2 regions of the Streptomyces sp. NPDC058464 genome follow, and region 1 is predicted to be linked to the other one. Evidence: predicted binding sites of a transcription regulator. Region 1 holds the regulator's gene; the other holds the start of a gene.
What was found. Region 1 encodes HrcA, which represses chaperone genes, less so after heat shock. Its sites were predicted from a motif close to TTNGCACTCNGNNNNNCNGAGTGCNAA; they were not measured.

Region 1 (15,191 bases):
CCGGAGCAGCAGCGGGTCGCCGAGGACGCCATGGTCGTCGTCAGCGAACTCGTCACCAACGCCGTCGTGCACGCCGGTACGGACGTCGAGGTCGACTGGTGGCTGGAGACACAGGAGGAGACGGCGTTCGTCGTCGAGGTCACCGACCACCATCCCTCCCGGGCGCCCCGCGACCACCCGGGCGAGACGCCGTACGAGACACCGGAGTTCGGGCGCGGGCTGCGTCTGGTCGCCTCGCTCGCCGAGTCCTGGGGGGTGACGTACCGCACCGGCGCGAAGTCGGTGTGGGCGCGGCTGACCGGCCGCGGCGGCACGCTCCCCGACGAGCAGCAGCTGAAGGTCGCCGAGATCCTCGCCCCCGAGCCACCCGCACCTCCACAGGCGCACACGCACACGCACACGTACGCGCACGCGCACGGGGCCGCGGCGGAGGGCGGCGCATGCTCCCACCGGCCCGAACGCGACCGGGACTGGCTCAACCGGGGCGCGCTGTCCTTCCTCGCGGAGGCCTCCGACCTTCTCGCCGGGCAGCTCGACGAGAACCTGGTGGCCGCGCTCACCGGCCAGCTGATCGTGCCGCGGCTCGCCGACTGGTGCGCGGTGTGGCTGGAGGACGAGGCGACCGGGCGCGGGGGCGGCTGGGGCGACCCCGCCGGCGCGGGCGGCCCGCGGCTGGCCCGGGTCTGGCACGGCAGCGAGAACCGCATCGAGGAACTGCGCCGCGCCCTGGAGAAGGACCCGCCGTGCGCGCAGAGCGGCTTACGGTCCGGGCCCGAGCCGTATCCCTGGCCCGGCGCGGCGCTCGGCCCGCAGGGCGTCATCGGCTCGGCGCTCGCCTACCGGCTGATCGCGGGCGGCCGCCCGCTCGGCACACTCGTCATCGGACGCTCCGGCCCGGACGGCTTCCCCGACGAGATCACCGGCCTGGTGGAGGACTTCGGCCGCCGGGTCGCCCTCGCCATCGGCGCGGCCCGCCAGTACGCCCGCCAGGCCACCATCAGCGCCGTACTCCAGCGCGGGCTGCTGCCCGGCGCGGTCGCCGAGATCCCGGGCGTGAGCAGCGCGCTCGTCTACGAACCCTGCGACAAGGGCGGCCCCAGCGGCGACTTCTACGACCTCTTCCCGGCCGGCGACGGCCGCTGGTGCTTCGCCGTCGGCGACGTCCAGGGCAAGGGGCCCGAGGCCGCCGTCGTCATCGGCCTCGCCCGGCCCTGGCTGCGGCTCCTCGCCCGCGAGGGGTACCGGGTCGCCGACGTCCTCGACCGCCTCAACCAGCTCCTCCTCGACGACGCCACCGAGGCCGCCGACGCCGCCGCCCGCGCCCTGGTCGCCGCCGGCGGCCGCCCCACGCCGCCCGGCGACGGCCCGCAGACCCGTTTCCTCTCCCTCCTCTACGGCGAACTCACCCCCCTCGACGGCGGCGGCATCCGCTGCACCCTCGCCTCCGCGGGGCACCCGCTGCCGCTGCTCCTCGGCCCCGACGGCGAGGTCCGCACCGCCGCCCGGCCGCAGACCCTGCTCGGGGTCGTCGAGGACGAGACGTACACCAGCGAGACGATCGAGCTCGCGCCCGGCGACAGCCTGCTGTGCGTGACCGACGGGGTCACCGAGCGGCGCTCCGGCAGCCGCCAGTTCGACGACGGCGACGGGCTCGCCCGGGCCCTCGCCGGCTGCGCGGGGCTGAGCGCCGACCTGATCGCCGAACGCATCAGACGGCTCGTCCACGAGTTCGGCGGCGGACAGCCGGAGGACGACCTGGCGCTGCTGGTCCTCCAGGCGGAGTGACCGGGGCCGTACAGGAAAGTCGTACGGGAAATCGGTGCGGGACGAGTACGGGACAATGGGGGACATGCCTTCCGCACTTCCCGACGGCGAGCCGGTTCCGGACGACGGCGCGCTGCCCGCGTCCGCGCTCGCCGGAGCCGCCGCCCGCCCCCTCGGGTTCTACCTGCACGTCCCCTACTGCGCGACCCGCTGCGGCTACTGCGACTTCAACACGTACACGGCGACCGAGCTGCGCGGCACCGGCGGTGTCCTCGCCTCCCGAGACAACTACGCGGACACCCTGACCGACGAGGTCAGGCTGGCGCGGAAGGTCCTCGGCGACGACCCGCGCGAGGTGCGCACGGTGTTCGTGGGCGGCGGTACGCCGACGCTGCTGGCCGCCGCCGATCTCGTACGGATGCTGCACGCGATCCGCGACGAGTTCGGGCTCGCGGCCGACGCGGAGGTGACGACGGAGGCGAACCCGGAGTCCGTCGACCCCGCGTATCTGGCGGCCCTGCGGGAGGGCGGCTTCAACCGGATCTCCTTCGGCATGCAGAGCGCCCGGCAGCACGTGCTGCGGGTCCTCGACCGGACGCACACCCCCGGACGTCCCGAGGCGTGCGTCGCGGAGGCCCGCGCGGCCGGCTTCGAGCACGTGAACCTCGACCTGATCTACGGCACCCCGGGCGAGTCCGACGACGACTGGCGGGCCTCGCTGGACGCGGCGATCGGGGCCGGTCCCGACCATGTGTCGGCGTACGCGCTGATCGTCGAGGAGGGCACGCAGCTGGCCCGCCGGATCCGCCGGGGCGAGGTCCCGATGACCGACGACGACGTCCATGCCGACCGCTACCTGATCGCCGACTCGGTGCTGGCCGGGGCGGGTTTCGACTGGTACGAGGTGTCCAACTGGGCGACCTCCGAGGCCGGCCGCTGCCTGCACAACGAGCTGTACTGGCGGGGCGCCGACTGGTGGGGCGCCGGGCCCGGGGCGCACTCGCACGTGGGGGGCGTGCGGTGGTGGAACGTCAAGCATCCGGGGGCGTACGCGGCGGCGCTGGCGTCCGGACGGTCGCCGGGCGCCGGTCGCGAGGTCCTGACGGACGAGGACCGGCGGGTGGAGCGGATCCTGCTGGAGCTGCGGCTGCGCGAGGGGGTGCCGCTGGCGCTCCTGAAGGAGGAGGGGCTGGCGGCTTCGCGGCGGGCGCTGGGGGAGGGGCTGCTGGAGGCCGGGCCGTACGAGGAGGGGCGGGCCGTGCTGACGTTGCGGGGGCGGTTGCTGGCGGATGCGGTGGTGCGGGATCTGGTGGACTGATCACTCCCGAGGGTGAATCACTACGAAACGGGGGTTCGGTCCCTAACCTGGTTCGTAGGCTGCCGCCAAAAGGACGCGGCGGATGTGGAGGCCACGGAGATGACCGCTGTGGACGAACGCGACATGACCAGGTACCTCGAGGAGCTTGAGCCTCCCGAGGGCGTCAAGGTCGAGCTTCTCCGGGGGGTAATCGTGATGATGGCCAGCCCTGACATCGTGCACAACATGATCGTCGCCGATGTGCAGGACCAGATTCCGCGATCGCGCTGGTCTCGCCTTCAGACTCAGGACGTCGACATCCTGAATGAGGCCAGTGAGCCGGTACCGGACCTGGTGGTCGTCGAGCGGAGCCTGCTGCCTGACTCAGGCCGACTGCTGCCGTCCCAGCTGGTCACCATGGTTGTCGAGGTCGTTTCCAAGTCCAGCGTTCATCAGGACTATGTGGTCAAGAGGTCGATCTACGCGGCGGGCAGGGTGCCTGTGTATCTCGTACTCGACCCGATCATGGCGCAGTGCGTCCTGCTGACGAGGCCGGAGGGCCAAGGCGAGGATGCCAACTATCTGACGCAACAGATCACCAAGTTCGGGGACCCGGTGATGCTGGAGGCCCTGGGAGTCGAACTGGACACGAGCGACTTCGGAACCTTCCCCGACGTCAGGCCCCACCGCTACCCGTGACGAAGTCGATCAGTTCCTCCACCCGCCCCAGCAGCTCCGGCTCCAGGTCCTTGTAGGAGCTCACGCGCGCGAGGATCGCCTGCCATACCGCACCCGTGTTGTCCGTGGGCCAGCCGAGGGCCCGGCACACGCCTGTCTTCCAGTCCTGGCCGTGCGGGACGCGGGGCCAGGAGTCGATGCCCAGGGAGGACGGCTTCACGGCCTCCCAGATGTCGATGTACGGATGGCCGACGACCAGGGCGTGGTCGCTGGTGACCGACCGGGCGATGCGCCACTCCTTGGTGCCGGGGAGCAGGTGGTCGACGAGGACGCCGAGGCGGGCGTCGGGGCCGGGGGCGAATTCGGCCACGATGGCGGGGAGGTCGTCGACGCCCTCCAGGTACTCCACCACCACGCCCTCGATGCGCAGGTCGTCGCCCCAGACCTTCTCGACCAGCTCCGCGTCGTGGCGGCCCTCCACGTAGATGCGGCCCGCGCGGGCGACACGCGCGCGTGCGCCGGGGACGGCGACCGAGCCGGAGGCGGTGCGGGAAGGACGTACGGGGGCGGTCGGGGCCGGGCGTACGAGGGTGACCACGCGGCCCTCCAGGAGGAAGCCGCGCGGCTCCAGCGGGAAGACGCGGTGTTTGCCGAAGCGGTCCTCCAGGGTGACCGTGCCCGCCTCGCAGCGGATCACCGCGCCGCAGAAACCGGTACCGGGCTCCTCCACCACCAGACCGGGCTCGGCGGCCACCTCGGGCACCGGCTTCGGCTTCTTCCACGGCGGGGTCAGATCGGCGGAGTACTGGCGCATTCGGATGACGATAGGAGAAGCCGGGACGGCGTGGTCACGACACGCCGAAGCGGGCCGCCAGGGTGTCGCGTTGCGCCCGGACGAACGCCGCGTCCACCACCGCTCCGTGACCGGGCACGTACCGGGCGCGTTCGCCGCCGAGCGCCAGGAGGCGGTCCAGGGCCGCGGGCCAGCGGGACGGTACGGCGTCGGGGCCGGCCTGGGGATCGCCGGACTCCTCCACCAGGTCGCCGCAGAACACCACCTCGGGGTCGCCGGGGACCAGGACGGCGAGATCGTGGGCGGTGTGGCCGGGGCCCACGTTGGCCAGCAGGGCCTGGCGGCCGTCGCCGAGGTCGAGGGTCCACTCGCCGGAGACCAGATGACGGGGGAGGGGGAGGGCGTCGGCCGCCTCCTCGGCCTCGGGGGCGGGGAGACCGTTGCGGACCGCGTCCAGGCGGAGCGCCTCGTGGTCGTAGGCGAAGACGGCCTCGGTGCCCACCGCCGCGTACAGGTTCGCGCCCGCGAAGGCGGCCGCGCCGAAGACGTGGTCGAAATGCGGATGGGTGAGCGCGAGATGGGTCACACGGCGGTCGGCGAGCGCCTGCGCCTCCATGCGCAACCGTGCGCCCTCCGCCAGGCTCGAGCCGGCGTCCACCATCAGGGCCGTGCCCGCGCCGAGAACCAGACCGGCCGTGCAGTCCCAGCCCGGCAGCCGGCACCGGCCGACGCCTTCGGCCACCCGCTCCCAGCCCAGCTCTTCCCAAGTCACCGTCATGCCGCGACGCTAGCCGTAGAACGCCATGGGTCCTGACCGACCTTGCCCAGTCAGTACCCCACGGCCGTACACTGGGCCGGGGATGCTGGCACTCGCGTTCGCAGAGTGCCAGACGAAAGACCCGAAGGACCCGAAAGGCCGCGGGACGACTTTCTGGAGGTGTGGCGCCGGATGCTGAGTGAACGCAGGCTTCAGGTATTGCGCGCCATCGTCCAGGACTATGTCGGCACCGAGGAGCCGGTGGGTTCGAAGGCGCTGACCGAACGGCACAACCTCGGGGTCTCCCCGGCGACCGTGCGCAACGACATGGCCGCCCTGGAGGACGAGGGGTACATCGCCCAGCCGCACACCAGCGCGGGGCGGATCCCCACCGACAAGGGCTACCGGCTGTTCGTCGACAAGCTGGCCGGCGTCAAACCGATGAGCGCGCCCGAGCGGCGGGCCATCCAGAACTTCCTCGACGGCGCCGTCGATCTCGACGACGTCGTGGCGCGGACCGTACGGCTGCTGGCGCAGCTGACGCGGCAGGTCGCGGTCGTGCAGTACCCGTCGCTGACGCGGTCCACCGTGCGGCACGTGGAACTGCTCTCGCTGGCTCCGGCCCGGCTGATGCTGGTGCTGATCACCGACACCGGGCGGGTCGAGCAGCGGATGGTCGACTGCCCTGCGCCCTTCGGGGAAACGTCTCTGGCGGATCTGCGGGCGCGGCTGAACAGCCGGGTCGCGGGGCGCCGGTTCTCGGACGTGCCCCGGCTGGTGGAGGACCTGCCGGAAGCCTTCGAGGCCGAGGACCGCGGCGCGGTCTCGGCGGTGCTCTCCACCCTGCTGGAGACGCTCGTCGAGGAGAACGAGGAGCGGCTGGTGATCGGCGGCACCGCCAATCTCACCCGCTTCGGACATGACTTTCCCCTCATGATCCGGCCCGTCCTGGAGGCACTGGAGGAGCACGTCGTGCTGCTCAAGCTCCTTGGCGAGGCCGGGGATTCGGGCATGACCGTACGCATCGGTCACGAGAACGCCTACGAGGGACTCAACTCCACGTCCGTGGTGTCGGTCGGCTACGGTTCGGGCGGCGAGGCAGTCGCCAAACTCGGCGTGGTCGGACCGACCCGCATGGATTACCCGGGAACGATGGGAGCGGTACGAGCGGTGGCACGTTACGTCGGACAGATCCTGGCGGAGTCGTAAGTGGCCACGGACTACTACGCCGTTCTCGGCGTGCGCCGCGACGCGTCGCAGGAAGAGATCAAGAAGGCCTTCCGTCGGCTCGCGCGCGAGCTGCACCCGGACGTCAACCCGGATCCGAAGACCCAGGAGCGGTTCAAGGAGATCAACGCCGCTTACGAGGTGCTGTCGGATCCGCAGAAGAAGCAGGTCTACGACCTCGGCGGCGATCCGCTCTCGCAGAGCGGGGGCGCGGGCGCCGGGGGCTTCGGGGCCGGTGGCTTCGGGAACTTCTCCGACATCATGGACGCCTTCTTCGGTACGGCGTCCCAGCGGGGGCCGAGGTCGCGTACGCGGCGCGGCCAGGACGCGATGATCCGGATCGAGGTCGAGCTCGACGAGGCGGCCTTCGGCACGACCAAGGACATCCAGGTCGACACGGCGATCGTCTGCAACACCTGCAACGGTGAGGGCGCGGCGCCGGGCACCTCCGCCCAGACGTGTGACATGTGCCGGGGCCGGGGTGAGGTCTCGCAGGTGACGCGGTCCTTCCTGGGCCAGGTCATGACCTCGCGGCCCTGCCCGCAGTGCCAGGGGTTCGGGACGGTCGTGCCGACGCCGTGCCCCGAGTGCGCGGGTGACGGGCGGGTGCGGTCGCGGCGGACGCTGACCGTGAAGATCCCGGCCGGTGTCGACAACGGCACGCGGATCCAGCTCGCCGGTGAGGGTGAGGTCGGGCCGGGTGGCGGTCCGGCCGGTGACCTGTACGTCGAGATCCACGAGCTGCCGCACTCGACGTTCCAGCGGCGCGGGGACGATCTGCACTGCACGGTGACGATTCCGATGACGGCGGCGTCGCTCGGTACGAAGGTGCCGCTGGAGACGCTGGACGGGCTGGAGGAGGTCGACATCCGGCCGGGTACGCAGTCCGGGCAGTCGATTCCGCTGCACGGGCGCGGTGTCACGCATCTGCGCGGTGGCGGCCGGGGTGATCTGATCGTCCACGTCGAGGTGACGACTCCGACCAAGCTCGACCCCGAGCAGGAGCGGTTGCTGCGCGAGCTGGCCAAGCTGCGCGGGGAGGAGCGGCCGACGGGGCAGTTCCAGCCCGGTCAGCAAGGGCTGTTCAGCCGGCTGAAGGACGCGTTCAACGGGCGTTGACGGGTCACCGTGAAGGGGCTCCGCCCCTTCGACCCCACCAGGGGGCTCCGCCCCCTGGACCCCCGAAACCTATGCCCACCCACCACCCGACTCGGCCGATGAAGAGGCGAGGTCGGCAGGTCAAGGTGGTTGTGGGGCGGGGAAATTTCTGGCATGTGCCAAAGGGGCAGGCCGATTCGGACTTGTTCGGAGGACGTGACAACATGCCGTCATGTCCTCCGCACTGACCGATCTCTTCCCCATTCCGATCGTGCAGGCCCCCATGGCCGGCGGGGTCTCCGTGCCGCAGCTCGCCGCCGCCGTGTCCGAGGCGGGCGGGCTGGGGTTCCTTGCCGCCGGGTACAAGACCGCCGACGGGATGTACCAGGAGATCAAGCAACTGCGGGGGCTGACCGGTCGCCCCTTCGGCGTGAATCTCTTCATGCCGCAGCCGGAGTACGCCGAGTCGGGGGCCGTGGAGGTCTACGCACATCAGCTGGCCGGTGAGGCCGCCTGGTACGAGACCGAGCTCGGCGACCCGGACAGCGGCCGGGACGACGGGTACGAGGCCAAGCTGGCCGTGCTGCTGGACAACCCGGTGGCCGCCGTCTCCTTTCACTTCGGTGTGCCGACGCGGGATGTGCTGGACTCCCTGCGGCGGGCCGGGATGGTCACGCTCGTCACCGCCACCACCGCCGAGGAAGCCCTCGCCGTCGAGCGGGCCGGGGCGGACGCGGTGATCGCCCAGGGAGTCGAGGCCGGGGGCCATCAGGGCACCCACCGGGACGTGGCGGAGAACGACGGGTCCGGGATCGGGCTGCTGTCGCTGGTCGCCCAGGTGCGGGAGACCGTGGGGATCCCGGTCGTCGCCGCGGGCGGCATCATGCGCGGCAGCCAGATCGCGGCCGTACTGGCGGCCGGGGCGAGCGCGGCCCAGCTGGGTACGGCCTTCCTGGCCACCCCGGAGTCCGGCGCCGCCGCAGTGCACAAGCAGGCGCTCACCGACCCGCTGTTCACGCGGACCGCGCTGACCCGGGCGTTCTCCGGGCGGCCCGCCCGCGGCCTGGTCAACCGGTTCATGCGCGAGCACGGCCCGTACGCGCCCGCCGCCTACCCGGAGGTCCACCACCTCACCTCCCCGCTGCGCAAGGCCGCCGCCAAGGCAGGCGACGCGCAGGGCATGGCCCTGTGGGCCGGGCAGGGGCACCGGATGGCCCGCGAACTGCCCGCCGGGCAGCTGGTGGAGACCCTCGCGGAGGAACTCGCCGCCGCGTCGACAGCGTTGTCGACCGAGGGGGAGGAGGGCGGACGGTGACTGCTCCGGTGTTCGTGCTGGATCCGCTCGTGGTGCCCGGGGGCTCCGGTGGTGAGGTCGTGCTGGACGGGGCCGAGGGGCGGCACGCCGTCTCCGTGAAGCGGCTGCAGCCCGGTGAGGACGTCATCCTCACCGACGGGCACGGGCGCTGGGCCGAGGGTGTCGTGCGGGCCGCCGAGGGCAAGGACCGGCTGGTGGTGACGGTGCTGGACGGCGTCGTCGAGGAGCCCGTGCCGCAGCCGCGGATCACCGTCGTGCAGGCACTGCCCAAGGGGGACCGGGGCGAGGTCGCCGTGGAGACCATGACCGAGGTCGGCGTCGACGTGATCGTGCCCTGGCAGGCCGCCCGCTGCATCACCCAGTGGAAGGGCGAGCGGGGGCTGAAGTCGCTCGCCAAGTGGCGGGCCACCGCCCGTGAGGCCGGCAAGCAGTCCCGCCGGGTGCGGTTCCCGGAGGTCGCGGACGCGGCAAGCACCAAGCAGGTTGCGGCACTTCTGGCCAAGGCCGACCTCGCCGCCGTGCTCCACTCCGACTTCGAGCACGGCAGCGAGCCCCTCGCGGAGGTCCGGTTGCCCGCCGCGGGTGAGATCGTGCTGGTCGTCGGGCCCGAAGGCGGTGTCGCCCGGGACGAGGTGGCGCTCTTCGAGGAGGCGGGTGCCAGGGCGTACACCCTGGGGCCTACCGTGATGCGCACGTCGACCGCCGGGACGGCGGCCACGGCCCTGCTGCTGGGCCGCACCGGCCGGTGGTCCTGAACCGACCGCACCACACCCTGGGGGACACTCCGTGGAACTCGCTCAAGTACGGCTCCTGGTCAGCGACTTCGCCGCCTGCTACCGCTTCTACGCCGAGGTGCTCGGGCTGAAGCCGCAGTCCGGGGCGAGCGAGGGGCCGTACGAGAAGTTCAGCCCGCACGCCGGGTCGGCGGGGATCGCCCTGCAGGACCGGGCGATGATGGCCGCGATACTGGGCGAGTTGGGGGACACGGCGACCGGGCACCGTTCGCTGGTGGTGCTGCGCGTCGACGATCTCGACGGCTACTGCGAGCAGATCACGGGGCGGGGAGCCGTCCTCGTGCACGGGCCGGCGCCGATGACGGAACGCATGCGGGTCGCCCACCTCAAGGACCCGGAGGGGAACCTGGTGGAGCTGCAGGAGTGGTTGCTGCTGCACACCTGAGAGACCCTGAGGGACAGGGACCTGCAGACAGGGGGCACCGGCACGGGGGACCTCTTCGAACGCGTGAGTGGCCGTATGCCCTCTACCGTCACCGGCGCGACGGTGGCAGGCTGCCCTCCATGGGGGTATTGAGGCGGATTTGGCGCCGGCCGCGCGGGACCAGGGTGGCGGCCGTGACCGGGCTCGCGGTGATCGCCGTGGGCGGTGCGGTCGCCTGCCAGCCCAGCGACCTGAACACCGCGACGGTCGCCTACACCACCGACCGGACCGCCACCGCCGAGCTGAAACGCCAGCACGTCGACGTCAGTTGGCTCACCTGCACCGGCAACTACGGATCGGCCACGAAGACCGCGAAGGCGACGAAGACCGCGAAGACGCCGTCGACCGGCGCGACCACCGTCGTCTCCGTCGACTGCCAGGGCCGGACCGAGGACGGCCGGAGCATCACCGTCACCGGCCGGGTCACCAAGGCCGTCAGCGGAGCCTGTGTACGCGGGAACCTCGTGGCCAAGGTCGGCGGCAAGGAGTGGTTCCGGGTGAACGGGCTGGGCAACTGCGACGCGACACCCGGGCCGACGTACAGCACCTACCGGCCGCCCACCTACGGGCAGCAGCCCGGCCCCACCGTGACCGTCACGAAGACCGTCTGGTGCCAGGGCGACCCCAAGTGCTGGCCGGTGCAGGGCAAGTGATCGAAATCGGCCACCGGGAACACGCCCCGATGCATAGGCTGAGCGAGTGACTCAGGGTGCAGCGAACGGACCGCGGTCCTACCTCCGATTTCCGCACGTCCACGGCGACCTGGTCGCCTTCACCGCCGAGGACGACGTGTGGCTGGCGCCCCTGGACGGCGGCCGTGCCTGGCGGGTCAGCGCCGACAACGTCCCCGTGACACTGCCGCGCATCTCGCCCGACGGGACCACGGTCGCCTGGACCTCCACCCGCGACGGCGCCCCCGAGATCCACCTCGCCCCGGTCGACGGCGGCTCGTCCACCCGTCTGACGCACTGGGGGAGTTCCCGTACCCAGGTGCGCGGCTGGACCGCCGACGGGCAGGTCCTCGCCATCTCCACCCACGGCCAGGCCAGCCTCCGGCGCAGCTGGGCGCACACCGTCCCGCTCGACGGCGGCCCGTCCACCGTCCTGCCCTACGGCCCGGTCGGCCATGTCGCCCAGGGCCCGCACACCGTGCTGCTGTCCGCGCCGATGGGGCGGGAAGCGGCCTGGTGGAAGCGGTACCGGGGCGGTACGGCGGGCAAGCTGTGGATCGACCGGGACGGTCGGGGCGGGGAGGGCGCCGGCGAGTTCGTACGGCTGCACGCGGAGCTGGACGGGAACCTGGAGTACCCCGTGTGGGCCGGGGAGCGCATCGCGTTCCTGTCCGACCACGAGGGCACCGGGGCGCTGTACTCCTCCCTCGCCGACGGCTCCGACCTGCGCCGGCACACGCCCCTTGGGGGCACCTCCCGCTCGAGCGAAGCCGAGAGTGGGGGAGGTTTCTACGCCCGGCACGCGGCCGGCGACGGCACCCGGGTCGTCTACGCCTCGGCCGGTGAGCTCTGGCTCCTCGACGACCTGGAGGGCGCCGAACCGCGCCGCCTGGACATCCGGCTCGGCGGACCCCGCGTGGACCGGCAGCCGTACCCGGTCAACGCGGCCCGCTGGTTCAGCTCGGCCTCGCCCGACCACACCGCGCGCGGCAGCGCCGTCCTGGTGCGCGGCGGCGTGCACTGGGTGACCCATCGCTCGGGCCCGGCGCGGGCGCTCGTCGCCCAGCCCGGGGTGCGGGCCCGGCTGCCCGTCACCTTCCGCGCGGACGCGGAGGAGTGGGTGGTGTGGGTGACGGACGCCGAGGGCGACGACGCCCTGGAATTCGCCCCCGCGACCGGGCTGGTGCCCGGCGCCACCCCGCGCCGGATCGCCGCCGGACAGCTCGGCCGGGTCCTGGAACTCGCCGTCGCCCCCGACGGCGGCCGGGTCGCCGTCGCCGCCCACGACGGCCGGCTGCTCCTCGTCGAGCGGGAGACGGGCGAGGTCCGCGAGGTCGACCGCAGCGAGGACGGCGACGTCTGCGGACTGGCCTTCTCGCCCGACTCCGGCTGGCTCGCCTGGTCCCACCCCGGCACCGGCGGGCTCTGCCAGCTCCGCATCGCCCACACCACCGACCTCACGGTCACCGAGGCGACCCCGCTGCGGTTCCGGGACTACGACCCCGCCTTCACCCGCGACGGCAAGCACCTCGCGTTCCTCTCCACCCGCTCCTTCGACCCGGTCTACGACGAGCACGTCTTCGACCTGGCCTTCGTGGTCGGCGACCGCCCGCACCTGATCACCCTCGCCGCCACCACCCCCTCGCCGTTCGGCCCGCAGCGGCACGGCCGCCCCTTCGAGACCCCGGACAAGGACGAGACCCCGGACGCCGAGGGCACCCCCGCCACCCGCATCGACCTGGAGGGCCTCGCCGACCGGATCGTGCCGTTCCCCGTCGAGGCCGGCCGCTACTCCACGCTCCGCACCGCCAAGGACGGCGTGCTCTGGCTGCGCCACCCGGTGCACGGCGTGCTCGGCGCCTCCCGCGCCCACCCCGAGGACCCGGCGCCCAAGACCGAGCTGGAGCGCTACGACCTCGCCCAGCAGCGCATCGAGTACCTCTCCTCCGACGCCGACCACTTCGAGGTCAGCGGCGACGGCAAACGCGTCCTGCTGTGGGCCGACAGCAAGCTCAAGGTCGTACCCAGCGACCGCCGCGCCTCAGGCGACGACGACAGCGACACCAACATCACCGTCGACCTGGCCCGGGTCCGGCAGACCGTCGACCCGGCCGCCGAGTGGCGGCAGATGTTCGACGAGACCGGCCGCATCATGCGCGACCAGTTCTGGCGCCCGGACCTCGGCGGCGTCGACTGGGACGGCGTCCTCGACCGCTACCGCCCGCTCGTCGAGCAGGTCGCCACCCACGACGACCTCGTCGACCTGCTCTGGGAGGTCCAGGGCGAACTCGGCACCTCGCACGCCTACGTCACCCCGCGCGGCGGCTACGGCAACGGCGCCCGCCAGGGCCTGCTCGGCGCCGACATCTCCCGTCACGAGGACGGAAGTTGGCGGATCGACCGGATCCTGCCCGCCGAGACCTCCGACCCCGGCGCCCGCTCCCCGCTCGCCGCGCCCGGCGCCGCGGTGCACCCCGGCGACGCGATCGTGGCCGTCGCCGGCCGGCCCGTCGACCCGGTGACCGGCCCCGGCCCCCTCCTCGTCGGCACCGCGGGCAAGGCGATCGAACTGACCGTGTCCCCCGCGGGCGGCGGCGACCTGCGGCACCCGGTCGTCGTCCCGGTCGCCGACGAGGAACCGCTGCGCTACCACGCGTGGGTCGCCGACCGCCGGGCCCACGTCCACGCACTCTCCGGCGGCCGCCTCGGCTACCTCCACGTCCCCGACATGCAGGCACCCGGCTGGGCCCAGATCCACCGCGACCTGAGCGTGGAGATGGCCCGCGAGGGCATCGTCGTGGACGTCCGCGAGAACCGCGGCGGGCACACCTCCCAGCTCGTGGTGGAGAAACTGGCCCGGCGGATCGTCGGCTGGGACCTGCCGCGCGGCATGCGGCCGTTCAGCTACCCGAAGGACGCGCCCCGGGGACCGGTCGTGGTCGTCGCCAACGAGTTCTCCGGCTCGGACGGCGACATCGTCAACGCGGCGATCAAGGCACTGGGCATCGGCCCGGTGGTCGGCACCCGCACCTGGGGCGGCGTGATCGGCATCGACAGCCGCTACCGCCTGGTCGACGGCACCCTGGTCACCCAGCCGAAGTACGCGTTCTGGCTGGAGGGCTACGGCTGGGGCGTGGAGAACCACGGCGTCGACCCGGACGTGGAGGTCGTGCAGCGTCCGCAGGACTGGGGGGCGGGCCGGGACCCCCAGCTGGACGAGGCGGTGCGGATAGCGCTGGAGGCGTTGGAGACGACGCCTGCGAAGACTCCGCCCACTTTGCCGACCTCTTAGGGGCGCGAGGCCGTGTCGGCATGCGGCTGCGCCGCGTGGGCGCGACAAGCCCCCCGGACCCGCACCCGACGACGATACGATGCCCCCGCAACTGATCACCGGGCGAGGAGAAGACATGGCCGGGGAACCCCAGGACGACTGCCTGTTCTGCAAGATCGTCGCAGGCCACGTCCCGGCGACGATCGTCCGGGAGACGGACACCACCGTCGCCTTCCGGGACATCAACCCCCAGGCACCCACCCACGTCCTGGTGATCCCCAGGGTCCACTACAAGAACGCGGCCGAGCTCGCCGCGGGCGAACCCGCCATCGCCGCCGACATACTGCGTGAGGCCCAGGCCGTCGCCGACGAGGACAAGCTGGAGAGCTACCGCGTCGTCTTCAACACCGGCAGCGGCGCCGGCCAGACCGTCTGGCACGCGCACGCCCACGTCCTCGGCGGCCGCGGCCTGCAGTGGCCCCCCGGATAACTCGCCGTGTCCGTACGTGAACTGGTGGTCCTCGGCACCGCCAGCCAGGTCCCCACCCGGCACCGCAACCACAACGGCTACCTGCTGCGCTGGGACGGCGAGGGCATCCTCTTCGACCCCGGCGAGGGCACCCAGCGGCAGATGCTGCGGGCCGGGGTCGCCGCGCACGACCTGAACCGGATCTGCGTCACCCACTTCCACGGCGACCACTCCCTCGGCCTCGCCGGGGTCATCCAGCGCGTCAACCTCGACCAGGTCCCGCACCCGGTCACCGCGCACTACCCGAAGTCCGGGCAGCGCTTCTTCGACCGGCTCCGGTACGCCACCGCCTACCGCGAGACCGTCGGCATCACCGAGGCCCCCGTCGACGCGGACGGCGACCTCGCGGCCACCCGCTCCTACACGCTCCAGGCCCGGAAGCTCTCGCACCCCGTCGAGTCGTACGGCTACCGGCTCACCGAGCCCGACGGCCGCCGCATGCTGCCCGAACGGCTCGCCGCGCACGGCATCACCGGCCCCGACGTCGGCCGGATCCAGCGCGAGGGCGTCCTCGGGGACGTCACGCTCGACGAGGTCAGCGAGGTGCGCCGCGGCCAGCGGTTCGCGTTCGTG
Region 2 (15,191 bases), on a different contig from region 1:
CCGTCGACCACCGGGGAGAACGGGGTGACCGTCGGCGCGATCTGGCCCCAACGGTCCACGTGCTGGGGCATCTTGGCGCCGAGCGCCTGCCCGGCCTCCGTCAGCCGGCGCGGGTCGGTCGCCGCCAGGTCGGCCGCCGTGGGGCGCAGGCCGGCCTCGGCCGCGAGGGCCCTGCCGATGTCCTCGGCGAGCTCGGCGGAGAAGAAGGTGCCCGGGACGCTCTGCGCGATCGCCCGCCGGAACAGGCCCCGCGCCCTCGGCATCGCCAGGAGGGAGGCCACCGATCCGGCGCCCGCGGACTCGCCGAAGACCGTGACCCGGTCGGGGTCGCCGCCGAAGGCCTCGATGTTCTCCCGCACCCACTCCAGCGCCGCCACCTGGTCCAGCAGGCCCCGGTTGGCGGGCGCCCCCTCGATGTGGGCGAAACCCTCCATGCCGACGCGGTAGTTGAGCGAGACCACGACCACGTCGCCGTCGCGGGCGATGTGCTGGGCGTCGTAGCCGGGGCTGCCGGAGTGGCCCAGTTTGTAGGCGCCGCCGTAGATCCACACCATCACCGGGCGGCGGGCGGCCGGGTCCGGGGCGGGTGTCCACACGTTCACCGTCAGCCAGTCGTCGCCCTCGGGGGCCTCCAGGACACCCGGGGCTCCCTGGATGCCCAGGTCCTGCGGGGGCGGCGGGCCGAAGGCGTACGCCTCACGCGTCCCCTCCCAGGGCCGCGCCGGGCGGGGCGCCGCGAACCTGGCCGCTCCCACCGGAGGTTCGGCGAACGGTATCCCCCGGAAGACCGCCAGGCCGCCCTCCCGCAGGCCCCGCACGGCACCGGCGGCGGTGCGCACGACGGGACCCTCGGCCGCGGGCGCCGACTCGGCGGACTCGTTCGTGATCATGATCGCTCGCTTTCGACTTCGACGGCTGGTTGCTGCCACTTCCGACGACTGACCGCTGCCGCGCCCCGACGGCGATCGCAGCCGCCTCTCCGGCTGCTCGCCGCCGTTTCACGGCCGGTCACTGATGAAACGTCCGGCACTTCGCACGAGTGCCGAACACCCCTCACCCGTTGGAGTGAATCCAGGCAGCCATGGCAGTCCAGCCGGTCCGGGCAGTCCCGGCAGTCCCGGCAGTCCGGCCGTCCTGGCAGTCCAGGTCAGCCGTGCCGGGCCACGAACGCCCTGGCCTCCGCCTCGTCGATCTCGTACACCGTCTCATGGGCCCGCGGATCCCGCGCATGGAAGGTGTGGAACATCGGGCTCGCGGGCCCGCCCAGCTCCACCAGCGACGCCGACGCCCCGCGCACCGCCCGCTCACCGCCGGGCGCCACGGTCAGGTCGATCCGGTTGACCACCCCCGGCGTCACCCACACCGGCACCGACTCCAGCAGCCCGAAGAGCTGGAGGTGGTAGTGGCCCGTGAGGATCACCCGTACGTCGCTCCCCCGGATCGCCGCCGCCAGGTCGCCGGGGTCGCGCAGCCCGAAGGCCTGCTGGGTCAGCGAGATGTCCAGGGCGAGGGGCGGGTGGTGGAGGGCGAGGACCGTGCCGCGCTCGGCCGGGGTGCGCAGCACCTCGCGCAGCCACTTCAGCTGGGGCGCGCCGAGCCGGCCGTGGACCTTGCCCGGCACGAGCGAGTCCAGGGTGACGAAGCGCCAGCCGCCGACCGAACTCACGGCGGCCCGCTCCTCCGCCCCGAACACCAGCTCGGCGCGATCGGTGCCGTCGGCGTCCAGATGCCCGCTGCCCAGCACCTTGGCGAACGCCTCGCGCTCGTCGTGGTTGCCGGTGGTGCACAGGACGGGGATGTTCCGGGCCTCGGCGTAGGCGCCGATCAGGGTGCGCAGGGCCGTGTACGCCTCCGCCGAGCCGTCGTCGGCGAGGTCACCGGTGACGACGACCGCGTCGAGGCCCTGGAGATGGCGGAGTTCGTCGAGCATCAGCCGCAGCGACGCGGTGGCGTTGACACCCCGTCTGTTGGGGGCGTCGGTGCGGTCCAGGTGGGTGTCCGAGAGATGGAGTATCCGCATGCCCGGGACGGTACCGGTGACCTCGGTGGTCGTCACAAGCAAATAACGAAGTACGTGCGGCAAGCGGGCTGGTCTCGCACCCGACTTGAGTCGTTATGGCAGCTCAGAGCCACTCTGCCGGACAGCCCACGCACGGCCCGCGCATAGAATGCGCACCACTTGGAACGACAGCTTCCGGCCAGGTCAAGAGTCAGGAAGACCCGCAGCCCGTTCCTTGGGCATCTCGTGACCGTTCCCGGGAGGCGCCCTCACAGGTTCCTGGCGTCCCATGCCTCGGACAGCCGCCGACCCGAGAGCCCAGCCGTGACGACATACACCACCTGCGCGACAGGCGAAGGACGATGACCGGCCTGCTCAAGCAGTTGCGCGTCTCGATCCTGATCGTGCTCGGGATCTCCGCCTTCACCTCGCCGGGCGCCCTCCTGGAGGGGCTGGTGCGGGGGCACTTCCTCGCGGCCCTGGGCGAACGGGCCTGGGGCGCGCTCGTCATCTGCATCCTCGTCGCCGCCGTGCACTCGGTGATCTACGGCGCGATGCACTTCGGCCGGCCGGAGACGCGCGAGGCGCGGGGCGTCCGGGCCGGGATCGGGGTGCTGCTGGCGCTCGACGTGGTCCCGCTGCTCGCGACGGGTCATGTCGTGCTGGCCCTCGTCCCGCTCCTGGCCGTCGTCGGCGGCTGGAGCTGGGGGAGGTACAAGGGCTCGGAGGCGGACGCCCCGCGCTGGGGCGCCCTGATCTTCGGCGTCCTGTCCTTGCCGGTACAGGGCGTGGTCGCCCTGGTCATGAGCATCGCGGGGTGGCTTTGAGCGGGTACGCGTCCGCCCTCGGGTTCTTCGGACGGATCGCCGGCTGACCCGAGGGCGAACGGGTGGGGTCAGCTCAGAGTCTTCAGCGCCGCCGCGTCGTAGGCGGACAGCTCCTCCGTGCGGCCGGCGAGGACCTTCGCCGCCCACTCGGGGTCCTGGAGCAGGGCACGGCCGACGGCGACCATGTCGTACTCGTCGCGCTCCAGGCTGTCGAGGAGGTCGTCGATGCTCTTGAGCGGGGAGCCCTCGCCCGCGAAGCCCCTGATGAAGTCGCCGTCGAGGCCGACCGAGCCGACGGTGATGGTGGGCCGGCCGGTGAGCTTCTTGGTCCAGCCGGCCAGGTTCAGGTCGGAGCCCTCGAACTCGGGGAGCCAGTAGCGGCGGGTGGAGGCGTGGAAGACGTCGACGCCGGCGGCGGCCAGCGGGGTGAGGATCGCCTCCAGCTCCTCGGGGGTCTCCGCGAGGCGCGCGTCGTAGTTGTCGGACTTCCACTGCGAGTAGCGGAGGATGATCGGGAACTCCGGGGAGACCGCCGCGCGTACGGCGGCCACGACCTCCGCCGCGAACTTCGTACGGGCGACCGGGTCGCCGCCGTACGCGTCGGTGCGGCGGTTGGTGCCCGCCCACAGGAACTGGTCGAGCAGGTAGCCGTGGGCGCCGTGCAGCTCGACGCCGTCGAAGCCGATGCGCTCGGCGGCGGCCGCGGCCTCGGCGAACGCGCCGATGACGTCGTCCAGGTCCTGCTGGGTCATCGCCTTGCCCTCGCCCTCGGCGCCGTCCAGGCGGATGCCGGAGGGACCGACGGCCGGGGCGTCCGCGTACGGCGCCTGGCCCTGCTTGCGGACCATGCCGATGTGCCAGAGCTGCGGGACGATCGTGCCGCCGGCCGCGTGCACCCCCTCGGCCACCTTCGCCCAGCCCGCCAGCTGCTCCTCGCCGTGGAACCGCGGGACACGGCTGCTACCTCCGGCCGAGTCGTGGCCGACGTACGTCCCCTCGGTGACGATCAGACCGACACCGGCGGCGGCCCGGCGGGAGTAGTACGAGACCACGTCCTCACCGGGAACGCCGCCGGGGCTGAACTGGCGGGTCATCGGCGCCATCACGATCCGGTTGGGGACCGTGAGCCCGTTCAGGGCGATGGGACGGGAGAGGATCTCGGCCGCGCGGGAGGCGGGGGGCGTGGTGACGGTCACGTGGGGGGCTCCTCGTGGGTAGGTCGTATACCGACCGGTCGAAGTACTGGCCGATCGCATACCGAAGGTCGTATACCAGACGGTATGTGCACGCGCATCGAGTGCACGTCTGTGCACAACGACCTGCCCGGTCGTGCGCATTCCCGGTCCCGTGCAAGTGCGGTGTGACCCCGGACACGGGGGGACACGGGGGGACACGGGGGGAACGCGGGGGGGGCGCGTACGACGAAGGGCGGCACTCCCTGTCGAACAGGGAGTGCCGCCCTCGGTGCTGCGTCGGAGCTGCCGAGCCGTCAGGCTCAGAAGTCCATGTCACCGCCCGGCATGCCGCCCGGAGCGGCCGCGGCGGCCTTCTCCGGCTTGTCGGCGATGACGGCCTCGGTGGTGAGGAACAGCGCGGCGATGGAGGCGGCGTTCTGCAGGGCAGAGCGCGTCACCTTCGCCGGGTCGATGATGCCCTCGGCGATCAGGTCGACGTACTCGCCGGTCGCGGCGTTGAGGCCGTGACCCGGGGTGAGGTTGCGGACCTTCTCCACCACGACGCCGCCTTCGAGGCCGGCGTTGACGGCGATCTGCTTCAGCGGGGCCTCGAGGGCGAGCTTCACGGCCTGTGCGCCGGTCGCCTCGTCACCCTCCAGCTCCAGCTTCTCGAACACCTGGGAGGCCTGCAGCAGGGCCACGCCACCACCGGCGACGATGCCCTCCTCGACGGCCGCCTTGGCGTTGCGCACGGCGTCCTCGATGCGGTGCTTGCGCTCCTTGAGCTCGACCTCGGTCGCGGCACCGGCCTTGATGACGGCGACGCCACCGGCGAGCTTGGCCAGGCGCTCCTGGAGCTTCTCGCGGTCGTAGTCCGAGTCGGACTGCTCGATCTCGGCGCGGATCTGGTTGACCCGGCCGGCGACCTGGTCGGACGAGCCGGCGCCGTCGACGATGGTGGTCTCGTCCTTGGTGATGACCACCTTGCGGGCCTTGCCCAGCAGGTCGAGGGTCGTGTTCTCGAGCTTGAGACCGACCTCCTCGGAGATGACCTCGCCGCCGGTGAGGATGGCGATGTCGTTCAGCATCGCCTTGCGGCGGTCGCCGAAGCCCGGGGCCTTGACCGCGACGGACTTGAAGGTGCCGCGGATCTTGTTGACGACCAGGGTCGACAGGGCCTCGCCCTCGACGTCCTCGGCGATGATCAGCAGCGGCTTGCCCGACTGCATGACCTTCTCCAGGAGCGGGAGCAGGTCCTTGACGGAGCCGATCTTCGAGTTGGCGATCAGGATGTACGGGTCGTCGAGGGACGCCTCCATACGCTCCATGTCGGTGGCGAAGTACGCCGAGATGTAGCCCTTGTCGAAGCGCATACCCTCGGTGAGCTCCAGCTCCAGACCGAAGGTCTGGGACTCCTCGACGGTGATGACGCCTTCCTTGCCGACCTTGTCCATGGCCTCGGCGATGAGCTCGCCGATCTGGGTGTCGGCGGCGGAGATGGAGGCCGTGGAGGCGATCTGCTCCTTGGTCTCGACGTCCTTCGCCTGCTCCAGCAGGGCACCGGAGACGGCCTCGACGGCCTTCTCGATACCGCGCTTCAGGGCCATCGGGTTGGCACCGGCGGCGACGTTGCGCAGGCCTTCCTTGACCAGGGCCTGGGCGAGCACGGTCGCGGTGGTCGTACCGTCGCCGGCGACGTCGTCCGTCTTCTTGGCGACTTCCTTGACCAGCTCGGCGCCGATCTTCTCGTACGGGTCCTCCAGCTCGATCTCCTTGGCGATGGACACACCATCGTTGGTGATCGTGGGGGCGCCCCACTTCTTCTCAAGGACGACGTTGCGGCCCTTGGGGCCGAGGGTGACCTTGACGGCGTCGGCGAGCTGGTTCATACCGCGCTCAAGGCCGCGCCGCGCCTCCTCGTCGAACGCGATGATCTTGGCCATGTGAAGTGGTCCCTCCAGGACTGGGGGTGAGTCTTCGGACCGCGCCCGCGCCCGCGACGGACGGCTCGCCGACCCGTGGGTTCCTTGCCCCACCCGGCCTGCGGGCCTCACCGACCCGGTCCTTCGTTGTCACTCTCACCTTCAGAGTGCTAACGCCAATGATTAGCACTCGGCATGGTCGAGTGCAAGCGCCTCTCGCACTCCGGCAGGACCTCCGGGCGCGCCGCAGCCGGGCCTCCGGGCCCGCCGGGACGGGACCCCGGGCACGCTGAAGGGCTCGCACCCGGCGGGTGCGAGCCCTTCAGCAGAAGAACGGAAGAACGTCGCTGCAGTCAGTCGGCGCGTGCTTCAGCTGGTCGCGAGCCGGACCATGTCCGCCTGCGGCCCCTTCTGGCCCTGCGAGATCTCGAAATCGACCCGCTGACCCTCTTCCAGGGTGCGGTAGCCGTCCATCTGAATCGCGCTGTAGTGGACGAAAACATCCGCACCACCGTCGACCGCGATGAAGCCGTACCCCTTCTCCGCGTTGAACCACTTGACGGTGCCCTGAGCCATGCCTAACTCCCCTATTACTGGCCCTTGCACAGATCCACACTTCGCGGATCCGGGTCAGACCTCACCCCCCATTGGTTGGGGGCGTGCGCCGGAACGCGTCGACCGCGGCTGAATGTATCTGTCCAACTGCCGTCTGCAACAGGTCAATCGGACGAGAATTCTGGACGGAAGGGGTCCGGAATGTAGCAAGAATTCGGCCGAATTCAGGGCAAGTCGGGCCCCATAAAGGCCGCAAAAGCCGCATATAACCCGCACACTTTGGCTACTTCTTGTCGGGCTCGCGGTATCGAATACGGGGCCCCCGACCTGGAGATCGGGACCGCGTTCCCCAACTGTACCGCGCTCAACCACACAGAATTGCCCCCTCCGCTTCTCTCACGGAGGGGGCAATCAGATGAACAGTCGGTGATCGGCGTTACCGAAGGTAATGTTCGGTCATTCGATCAGCCTGTCAAGCAGACCGGCAGGTCAGCCACCGGCGACGGCCGGGATGATGGAGACACCCGCCCCGTCCGGGGTGGCGGTCTCCAGGCCCTGCTCGAACCGCACGTCGTCGTCATTGACGTACACATTGACGAACCGGCGCAGCTTGCCCTGGTCGTCGAGAACGCGCGCGGAGATGCCGGTGTGGTTCTTCTCCAGGTCGGAGATGACCTCGCCGAGCGTGGCGCCTTCGGCGGCGACTTCGGCCTGACCGCCGGTGTAGGCGCGCAGGATGGTGGGGATGCGAACGGTGACGCTCACGTTTTTACCTCCGGTCTGGGCAACGCCCTATTTCTCGGGGGACTCAGGCGAGCCCGGCCTCATGGAAAGACTCCAGATTCGGGCGAATGGTCGCCGTGAGCCCGGTGCCCGCCACCGCGTCCAGCGTCTTCAGTCCATCACCGGTGTTGAGTACAACGACCGACTTCGCCGGATCAATCAACCCATTCTCAATGAGCTTCTTGGTGACTCCAACCGTCACTCCGCCGGCGGTTTCCGCGAAGATTCCCTCGGTGCGCGCAAGCAGCTTGATCGCGTCGACGACCTGCTCGTCGTTCACGTCCTCCACGGCACCGCCGGTGCGGCGCGCGATGTCGAGGACGTACGGGCCGTCGGCCGGGTTGCCGATGGCGAGGGACTTGGCGATGGTGTTCGGCTTCTGCGGGCGGACCACGTCGTGGCCCTCCTTGTAGGCCACCGACACCGGCGAGCACCCCTCGGCCTGGGCACCGAAGATCTTGTACGGCTTGTCCTCGACGAGACCGAGCTTGATCAGCTCCTGCAGACCCTTGTCGATCTTCGTGAGCTGCGAGCCGGAGGCGATCGGGATGACCAGCTGGTCCGGGATCTGCCAGCCGAGCTGCTCGCAGATCTCGTACGCCAGGGTCTTGGAGCCCTCCGCGTAGTAGGGCCGCAGGTTGACGTTGACGAAGCCCCAGCCCTCGCCGGCCGGGTCGCCGATCAGCTCGGAGCAGAAACGGTTCACGTCGTCGTAGTTGCCCTCGATGCCGACGAGCTCGCCGCCGTAGATCGCGGCCATGACGACCTTGCCCTGCTCCAGGTCGTGCGGGATGAACACGCAGGAGCGGAAGCCGGCCCGGGCGGCGGCGGCACCGACCGCGCCGGCCAGGTTGCCGGTGGAGGAGCAGGAGAGGGTGGTGTAGCCGAAGGCACGGGCGGCCTCGACGGCCTGGGCGACGACGCGGTCCTTGAAGGAGTGCGTCGGGTTGCCGGAGTCGTCCTTCACGTACAGGCCGCCGGTGACGCCCAGCTCCTTGGCCAGGTTGTCGGCCTTGACGAGCTTGGTCCAGCCGGGGTTGATGTTCGGCTTGGTGGCCACGTCCGCGGGGACGGGCAGCAGCGGCGCGTAGCGCCAGATGTTCGCGGGACCCGCTTCGATCTGCTTGCGGAGCTCCTCGGTTTCGTAGGCCGAGAAGTCGTACGCGATCTCCAGCGGGCCGAAACACTCCTCGCAGGCGAACACCGGGCCGAGCGGCACCCGGTGACCGCACTCGCGGCAGCTCAGGGCAGCGGCGGGGCCGAGGTCTACGGTGGAATCGGTGGTGCTTGCAACAGTCTGCACAGCCATGTGAGGCGAGGCCCTTTCTCCTCATCTTCCTCACGACGCATTTCGCCGTGAGACGGATTTGGCACCTTCCCTAGCCGGGAGCCTCGCGAGCGATCGACACTGATCGGCGATCTACGAGAACCGACTGGAGGGTTGCCGGGGCTTCAACGGGCCGTTTCCCTCTGCCCCTCTGGATGAGCGGTATGTGGTTGTCAACGCCGGGTGACCCCAGGACATGCGATGGTCATCGGCGTTGTTCAAGACTGTAACCGAAGGCCAGGACAGTTGAGAGAGTCGTCCGAACCGCGAGATGGATCACACCTCGTCGTGTGACCGTGACAGTGAGGAGCCGCTGACCGTGCTGGAAGAAGCCGAGCGCTGGCTGGCCACCCGCTCCTGGTCCGTAACCGACCGCCCCCTGCACAAGATCATGGCCGCCAAACGGTCCTCCGGGCAGACGGTCAGCGTCGTGCTGCCCGCGCTCAACGAGGAGGAGACCGTCGGCGACATCGTCGCGATCATCCGCCACGACCTCATGCAGCAGGTGCCGCTCGTCGACGAGATCGTGGTCGTCGACTCCGGCTCCACCGACCGCACGGCGGCCGTCGCCGCGGCGGCCGGCGCCCGTGTCGTGCACCGCGACGAGATCCTGCCCCGCATCCCGGCCGTCCCCGGCAAGGGCGAGGTGCTGTGGCGCTCGCTGCTCGTCACCTCGGGGGACGTCGTCTGCTTCATCGACGCCGACCTGCGGGACTTCTCCTCCGACTTCGTCACCGGCATCGTCGGCCCGCTCCTCACCGACCCGGACGTGGACCTGGTCAAGGCGATGTACGACCGCCCGCTCGGCGGCGCCGCCGGACAGGGCGGCCGGGTCACCGAGCTGATGGCCCGCCCGCTGCTGAACATGCACTGGCCGCAGCTGGCCGGTTTCGTGCAGCCGCTCGGCGGCGAGTACGCGGCCCGCCGCTCGCTCCTCGAACAGCTCCCCTTCCCGGTCGGCTACGGCGTGGAGCTGGGCATGCTGGTCGACGCCCTGCACCTGGTGGGGCTCAACGCGCTGGCGCAGGTCGACGTGGGGGTCCGCAAGCACCGCCACCAGGACGGCCAGGCCCTCGGCCGGATGTCCGCCGCGATCTACCGCACGGCCCAGCTGCGACTGGCCCGCGGCCACCTGATCCGCCCTTCCCTCACCCAGTTCGAACGGGGCGAGGACGGCTTCGAACCGCGCACGTACTCCGTGGACACGGAGGAGCGGCCGCCGATGGCGGAGATCGCGGAGTACGCCGAACGCAAGGTGGCGTGACGCCTAAGTACCGGCCGCGCACCGGGTGGCGTGACGCCTTCGTACCGGCCGCGCACCCGGTGGCGCGACTTCGCCGTACGGCCGTATACGGCGGCGCGTCGGGCGCGGCCGTACGTTTGAGCGTTTACGGGCCGGGCTAGGTTGTGGCGTATGGCTTCCCCCATGGCTTCCACCGGCGGTGCCGAGGTGCTGGTCGCCTCGAACCGCGGCCCGGTCTCGTACGACCTGCGCGAGGACGGTTCGCTGCACGCCAAACGGGGCGGCGGCGGACTGGTCTCGGGACTGTCGGCCATCGGCCCTGACGCGAACGCGGTGTGGGTGTGCGCCGCGCTGGGCGACGGCGACCGGGAGGCGGTGCGGCGGGCCGGGGGCGGCCGGCTGCCGGCCGGGGACAGCGGCGGGCAGCAGGTCCGGATGCTCGACATCGACGCGGACGTGTTCTCCGACGCGTACAACGGCATCGCGAACTCGGTCCTCTGGTTCGTCCACCACATGCTCTACCAGACCCCGCTGGAGCCGGTCTTCGACGCGGAGTTCCGGCGCCGGTGGGAGTCCTACCAGGCCTACAACCGCGCCTTCGCGGAAGCGCTGGCGCAGGAGGCGGCCGAGGGCGCGGTGGTGGTCATCCAGGACTACCACCTGGCCCTCGCCCCTCGCATGCTCCGCCGCCTCCGCCCTGACCTGCGGATCGGCCACTTCTCCCACACACCCTGGGCACCGCCGGACTACTTCCGCCTGCTCCCCGACGACATCGCGGCGGAACTGCTGACCGGCATCCTGGGCGCCGACCACGCGGCGTTCCTGACCCGGCGGTGGGCGGACGCGTTCGTCGACTGCTGCCATGCGGTGCTGGGCCCGGGGATCCCGGCCGCGGATCCGTCGTCGGGTGGGACCCGGATCGGGGTGCACGGGCTGGGTGCCGACGCGGACTTCCTGCGGAAGCGGTCGCACGAGCCGGACGTGGACGAGCGGATGCGGGCGCTGCGAGAAGAGATCGGCGGCGAGGGGACGGGGGACGCGCGGCGCAGGACCATCGTGCGCGTCGACCGGACGGAGCTGTCGAAGAACATCGTGCGGGGGCTGCTGGCGTACCGGCAGCTGCTCGAAGACCACCCCGAGTGGCGGGAGCGGGTGGTGCATGTCGCGTTCGCGTACCCGTCACGGCAGGACCTGTCCGTCTACCGGGACTACACGGCGGAGGTGCAGCGGGTCGCCGACGAGATCAACGCGGCCTACGGGACGCCCGGTTGGACGCCGGTGGTACTGCACGTCAAGGACGACTTCGCACGCTCGCTGGCGGCGTACCGGCTGGCCGACGTGGCCCTGGTGAACCCGATCCGGGACGGCATGAACCTGGTGGCGAAAGAGATCCCCGTGGTGTCGGACGAGGGGTGTGTCCTGGTCCTGTCGCGGGAGGCGGGGGCGTACGAGGAGCTGGGCGAGGACGCGGTGGTCGTGAACCCGTACGACATCGGGGGGACGGCGGAGGCGTTGGCGCAGGCGCTGGCCATGCCGGTGGAGGAGCGGGCGGAGCGCTGCAAGAGGTTGGCGGAGGCGGCTACGGCGTTGCCGCCTGCGCGGTGGTTTCTTGAGCAGCTTGAGGCGTTGGGCGGGTAGCCCGGGTCGAGATTCGGCTGCGGGCCGGTGGGGGCTTGTCGCGCAGTTCCCCGCGCCCCTTACGGGGCGCTTGAGTTACGGGTCGCTACAAGTCATGAAGCACTCAGAGCAGCCAGGCTCCTCAGCAGTCTGACCACTCCCTCCGGGCCGTCCACCACCACGTCCGCTCGGTCGGCCAGTTCTGTCACCTCTGTGCTGCCGCTGCACACCAGGAGGCCGGGGACGCCCTCCGTGCGGAGTTTCTCGATGGCGGCGAAGGCGGGGATGTCGCCGAGGTCGTCGCCCGCGTAGAGGACCGCGCCCGCGGAGATGTGCCTCGCGTACTCACTCAGCGCCACACCCTTGTCCATGCCCGGGGGGCGGAGTTCCAGGACCAGGCGGCCCGGTTCGACGATCAGGGCGTGCTGGGTGGCCAGGTCGGTGAGGGGGGCACGGAGGGTCTCGAAGGTGGCCTGTGGGTCGGCGGCGCGGCGGGTGTGGACCGCGATCGCCCGGCCCTTCTCCTCGATCCAGGTGCCCTGCGAGGCTCCGGCACGTTCGAGGACGGCCGGGAGTTCGGCGCGGACGGCGGCGATGCCGGGGTGCGGGGGCGGTGCGGTGATCTCGCCGGTGGCCGCGTCCCAGCGTTCGGCGCCGTAGTGGCCGAGGACGACGAGGTGTTCCAGGCCGGGCACCCCGGCGAAGCCGCCGTACCGGACGGCCACCTCGGCCGGGCGCCCGGTGACGACGGCGACGGCGGCCACCTTCGGGGCGAGCGCGGCCAGCACCGGTACGGCGTCCGGGTGGGCGCGGGCCTGCTCGGGATCGGCGACGATCGGCGCGAGCGTGCCGTCGAAGTCGAGTCCGACGAGGGCGGAGCCGGGGTGCGCGAGGAGGGCGGCGAGGCCGTCGCGCCCGGCCTGGGTGCGCGGCGTCGGGAGGGGTTCCGTGATGTGGGTTCCCATGCAACCGACAGTATCCGACCACTCCGTCAGCGGCAGCGCCCCCTCAGGGGCGCGGGGCCGAGTCGATATGCGGCTCCGCCGCGTGGGCGCGACCAGCCCCCACCGGCCCGCAGACGGAGTCAGCGTTCCGAGCGGCGTGCCTCCCGTACCCGCCGCAACCTGTTCACGGTCACCGGGTCGTGAGCCAGTGCCCGCTCGTCGTCCAGCAGGGCGTTCAGGAGCTGGTAGTAGCGCACCGGAGCCAGGTCCAGTTCCTCGCGTATCGCTCGTTCCTTCGCGCCGGGGCTCGGAAAGCCCCGGCGTTCGAGGGCGAGGACGGCCTGCTCGCGCGCGCCCAGTTCGTGCCGGTCCATGACGAGAACCGTAGCGCTCAGCCGGTCGCCGCCGCCGTACGGCTGTCCGCCTTCGCCGCCTCGGCCTGGAGCCGGGTGAGGACACCGGTCGGGTTGCCGGCCGGGCTCACCGCCGTACCGATCTGCTTCTTGATGTCGGCGCTGATGGCGGCCCAGGAGGTCTTGCCCGCGGGGTAGAGCTCCGACGTGGGCAGCTGCTCCAGGAAGGGGCGCAACTGCTTGTCCTCGGCCTGCGTGGAGTCCGTCATCGTCTGGGACGCGGACGTGGTGACGGGCAGCAGGCCGTACTCGCGGGAGAAGGCGAGGACGTTCTTCTCGCTGTAGACGTAGTCGAGGAAGTCGCCGACCTGCTCGGCGTGGCCGTTCTGCTTGAACGCCGCCATCCAGTCGGCCACGCCCATGGACGCGGTGCTGGTGCTCTGGCCGGCGCGGGCGGGCATCGGGACCGTGCCGAACTTCACGCCCTTCTTCTCGGCCTGCTTGATCAGCGTGGGGTGGCCGTTGAGCATGCCGACCTGGCCGTCGGCGAAGGCGGCGAACGCGGTCGCGCGGTTCAGCTCGGCCGGGGCCACCGGGCCGGTCAGGCCCTTGCCGACCAGCTCGTCCTTGAGCCAGGTGAGGGTGTCGACGTTCTCCGAGGAGTCGATCGTGTACGTGCCGGTGTCGTCGGTGTAGCCGCTGCCGCCGCTGAGCAGCCACTGCATGGTCTCCGCCTGCGCCTCCTCGGGGCCGAGCGGCAGCGCGTACGGGTACTTCACGCCGTCCGCCTCGAGCGCCTTCGCGTCGGCCGCGAGCTCGTCCCAGGTGGTGGGCGGGGTGGTGATGCCGGCCTGGGAGAAGAGGGTCTTGTTGTAGAAGAGGACGCGCGTAGATGCGGCAAAGGGCATGCCGTACTGCGCGTGGTTCCACTGGCCCGCCTCGGCGAGCTGGGACGGGAAGTCGGCCTGGACCGGGATGGAGAGCAGGTCACCTGCCTCGTACAGCTTGCCGGCGGCCGCGTAGTCGGCGTACGAGCCGATCTGCGCCAGGTCGGGGGCCTTGTCGGCGGCGACCATGTCCTTGACCTTGCGGTCGACGTCCTTCCACGAGTAGACGGTGACGTCGACCTTCACGCCGGAGTGCTGGGCCTCGTAGGCCTTGACCAGCTTGTCCCAGTACTTCTGGGAGCTGTTGGCGGCCGAGTCCCCGTAGTCGGCGGCGACGAGTCTGAGGGTGACGTCCGAGGATCCCGTCGTCCCGCACCCACCGAGAACCGCCGTCATGCCCGTTGCGGACACCACCGCGATCATTCCTGCCCTACGCCGCCGCACGTCTACTGCCCCTGTCCAACTGTCTCGCCGTTCAATATGTCTGACGAATAAGGTCTACACCACGCAAGTGGACTAGACCTCTTGCGGGTCGGCGGGCCACACTGTTCCCGTGAGACATGTCATCGCCCTGGACGTGGGCGGCACCGGAATGAAGGCCGCGCTGGTCGGCCCGGACGGCGAGCTGCTCCACCAGGACCGCCGCGCGACCGGCAGGAACCGCGGCCCCGAAGCAGTCGTCACCGCCATCCTCGACTTCGCCGCCGAGCTGCGGGCGTACGGCGAGCGGCACCTCGGCGAGCCGGCGTCGGCGGCCGGTCTCGCCGTCCCGGGGATAGTGGACGAGGAGGCCGGCCTCGCGGTCTACGCGGCCAACCTCGGCTGGCGCGACGTCCCGCTGCGCGCCCTCCTCGCCGACCGCCTCGGCATCCCGGCCGCCCTCGGCCACGACGTACGCACCGGCGCCCTGGCAGAGGGCCGGCTCGGCGCGGGCCGGGGCGCGGACCGCTTCTTCTTCGTGGCTCTCGGCACCGGCATCGCGGGCGGCTTCGGCCTGGACGGCCGGGTGGAATCGGGCGCGCACGGCTTCGCGGGCGAGATCGGCCACATCGTCGTACGACCGCAGGGTGCCCCCTGTCCGTGCGGGCAGCGCGGCTGTCTGGAGCGGTACGCGTCGGCGGCCGCGGTGAGCGAGGCCTGGGCGAAGGCCGGCGGCGACCCGGACGCGGACGCGGCGGACTGCGCCAAGGCGGTCACGTCCGGCGACCCGAACGCCGTCCGGGTGTGGGGGGAGGCGGTGGCCGCACTGGCCGACGGCCTGGTCACGGCCCTCACCCTGCTGGACCCGCGGGTCCTGATCATCGGCGGCGGCCTCGCGGAGGCGGGGAGCGTTCTCTTCGAGCCGCTGCGGGAGGCGGTGGAGCGCCGGGTGACGTTCCAGAAACTGCCGGCGATCGTCCCGGCCGAGCTGGGAGACACGGCCGGTTGTTTGGGGGCGGGCCTGCTCGCCCAGGACCTGTTGACTACGACCACTACTCCGGAGGTAACCCCCTGATGGCTGCGACCGAGCCGCACGACAGCGCCCCTTCAGGGGCGCGGGGCAGTGTCCGATTTGCGGC

Region 2: the regulator HrcA is predicted to act here: its motif matches at 6,107-6,133, upstream of groL (chaperonin GroEL).

The regions. Positions count from the first base shown of each region.
Region 1 is NZ_JBHXMA010000027.1:93,367-108,557, forward strand. It holds gene ACFWPQ_RS31800 (SpoIIE family protein phosphatase) at 1-1,785, shown strand, start outside; gene hemW (radical SAM family heme chaperone HemW) at 1,850-3,082, shown strand; gene ACFWPQ_RS31810 (Uma2 family endonuclease) at 3,182-3,760, shown strand; gene ACFWPQ_RS31815 (DUF3097 domain-containing protein) at 3,738-4,553, opposite strand; gene ACFWPQ_RS31820 (MBL fold metallo-hydrolase) at 4,588-5,310, opposite strand; gene hrcA (heat-inducible transcriptional repressor HrcA) at 5,482-6,498, shown strand; gene dnaJ (molecular chaperone DnaJ) at 6,499-7,635, shown strand; gene ACFWPQ_RS31835 (nitronate monooxygenase) at 7,847-8,929, shown strand; gene ACFWPQ_RS31840 (16S rRNA (uracil(1498)-N(3))-methyltransferase) at 8,926-9,684, shown strand; gene ACFWPQ_RS31845 (VOC family protein) at 9,716-10,108, shown strand; gene ACFWPQ_RS31850 (hypothetical protein) at 10,228-10,800, shown strand; gene ACFWPQ_RS31855 (S41 family peptidase) at 10,847-14,110, shown strand; gene ACFWPQ_RS31860 (histidine triad nucleotide-binding protein) at 14,226-14,579, shown strand; gene ACFWPQ_RS31865 (ribonuclease Z) at 14,586-15,191, shown strand, end outside.
Region 2 is NZ_JBHXMA010000013.1:184,919-200,109, forward strand. It holds gene ACFWPQ_RS19550 (carboxylesterase/lipase family protein) at 1-890, opposite strand, end outside; gene ACFWPQ_RS19555 (metallophosphoesterase) at 1,148-2,020, opposite strand; gene ACFWPQ_RS19560 (hypothetical protein) at 2,362-2,826, shown strand; gene ACFWPQ_RS19565 (NADH:flavin oxidoreductase) at 2,895-4,022, opposite strand; gene groL (chaperonin GroEL) at 4,322-5,944, opposite strand; gene ACFWPQ_RS19575 (cold-shock protein) at 6,293-6,499, opposite strand; gene ACFWPQ_RS19580 (ubiquitin-like small modifier protein 1) at 6,968-7,243, opposite strand; gene thrC (threonine synthase) at 7,287-8,570, opposite strand; SAM riboswitch class I at 8,589-8,750, opposite strand; gene ACFWPQ_RS19590 (glucosyl-3-phosphoglycerate synthase) at 8,908-9,852, shown strand; gene ACFWPQ_RS19595 (trehalose-6-phosphate synthase) at 10,015-11,469, shown strand; gene otsB (trehalose-phosphatase) at 11,562-12,413, opposite strand; gene ACFWPQ_RS19605 (DUF3263 domain-containing protein) at 12,533-12,766, opposite strand; gene ACFWPQ_RS19610 (extracellular solute-binding protein) at 12,784-14,055, opposite strand; gene ACFWPQ_RS19615 (ROK family protein) at 14,186-15,127, shown strand; gene nagA (N-acetylglucosamine-6-phosphate deacetylase) at 15,127-15,191, shown strand, end outside.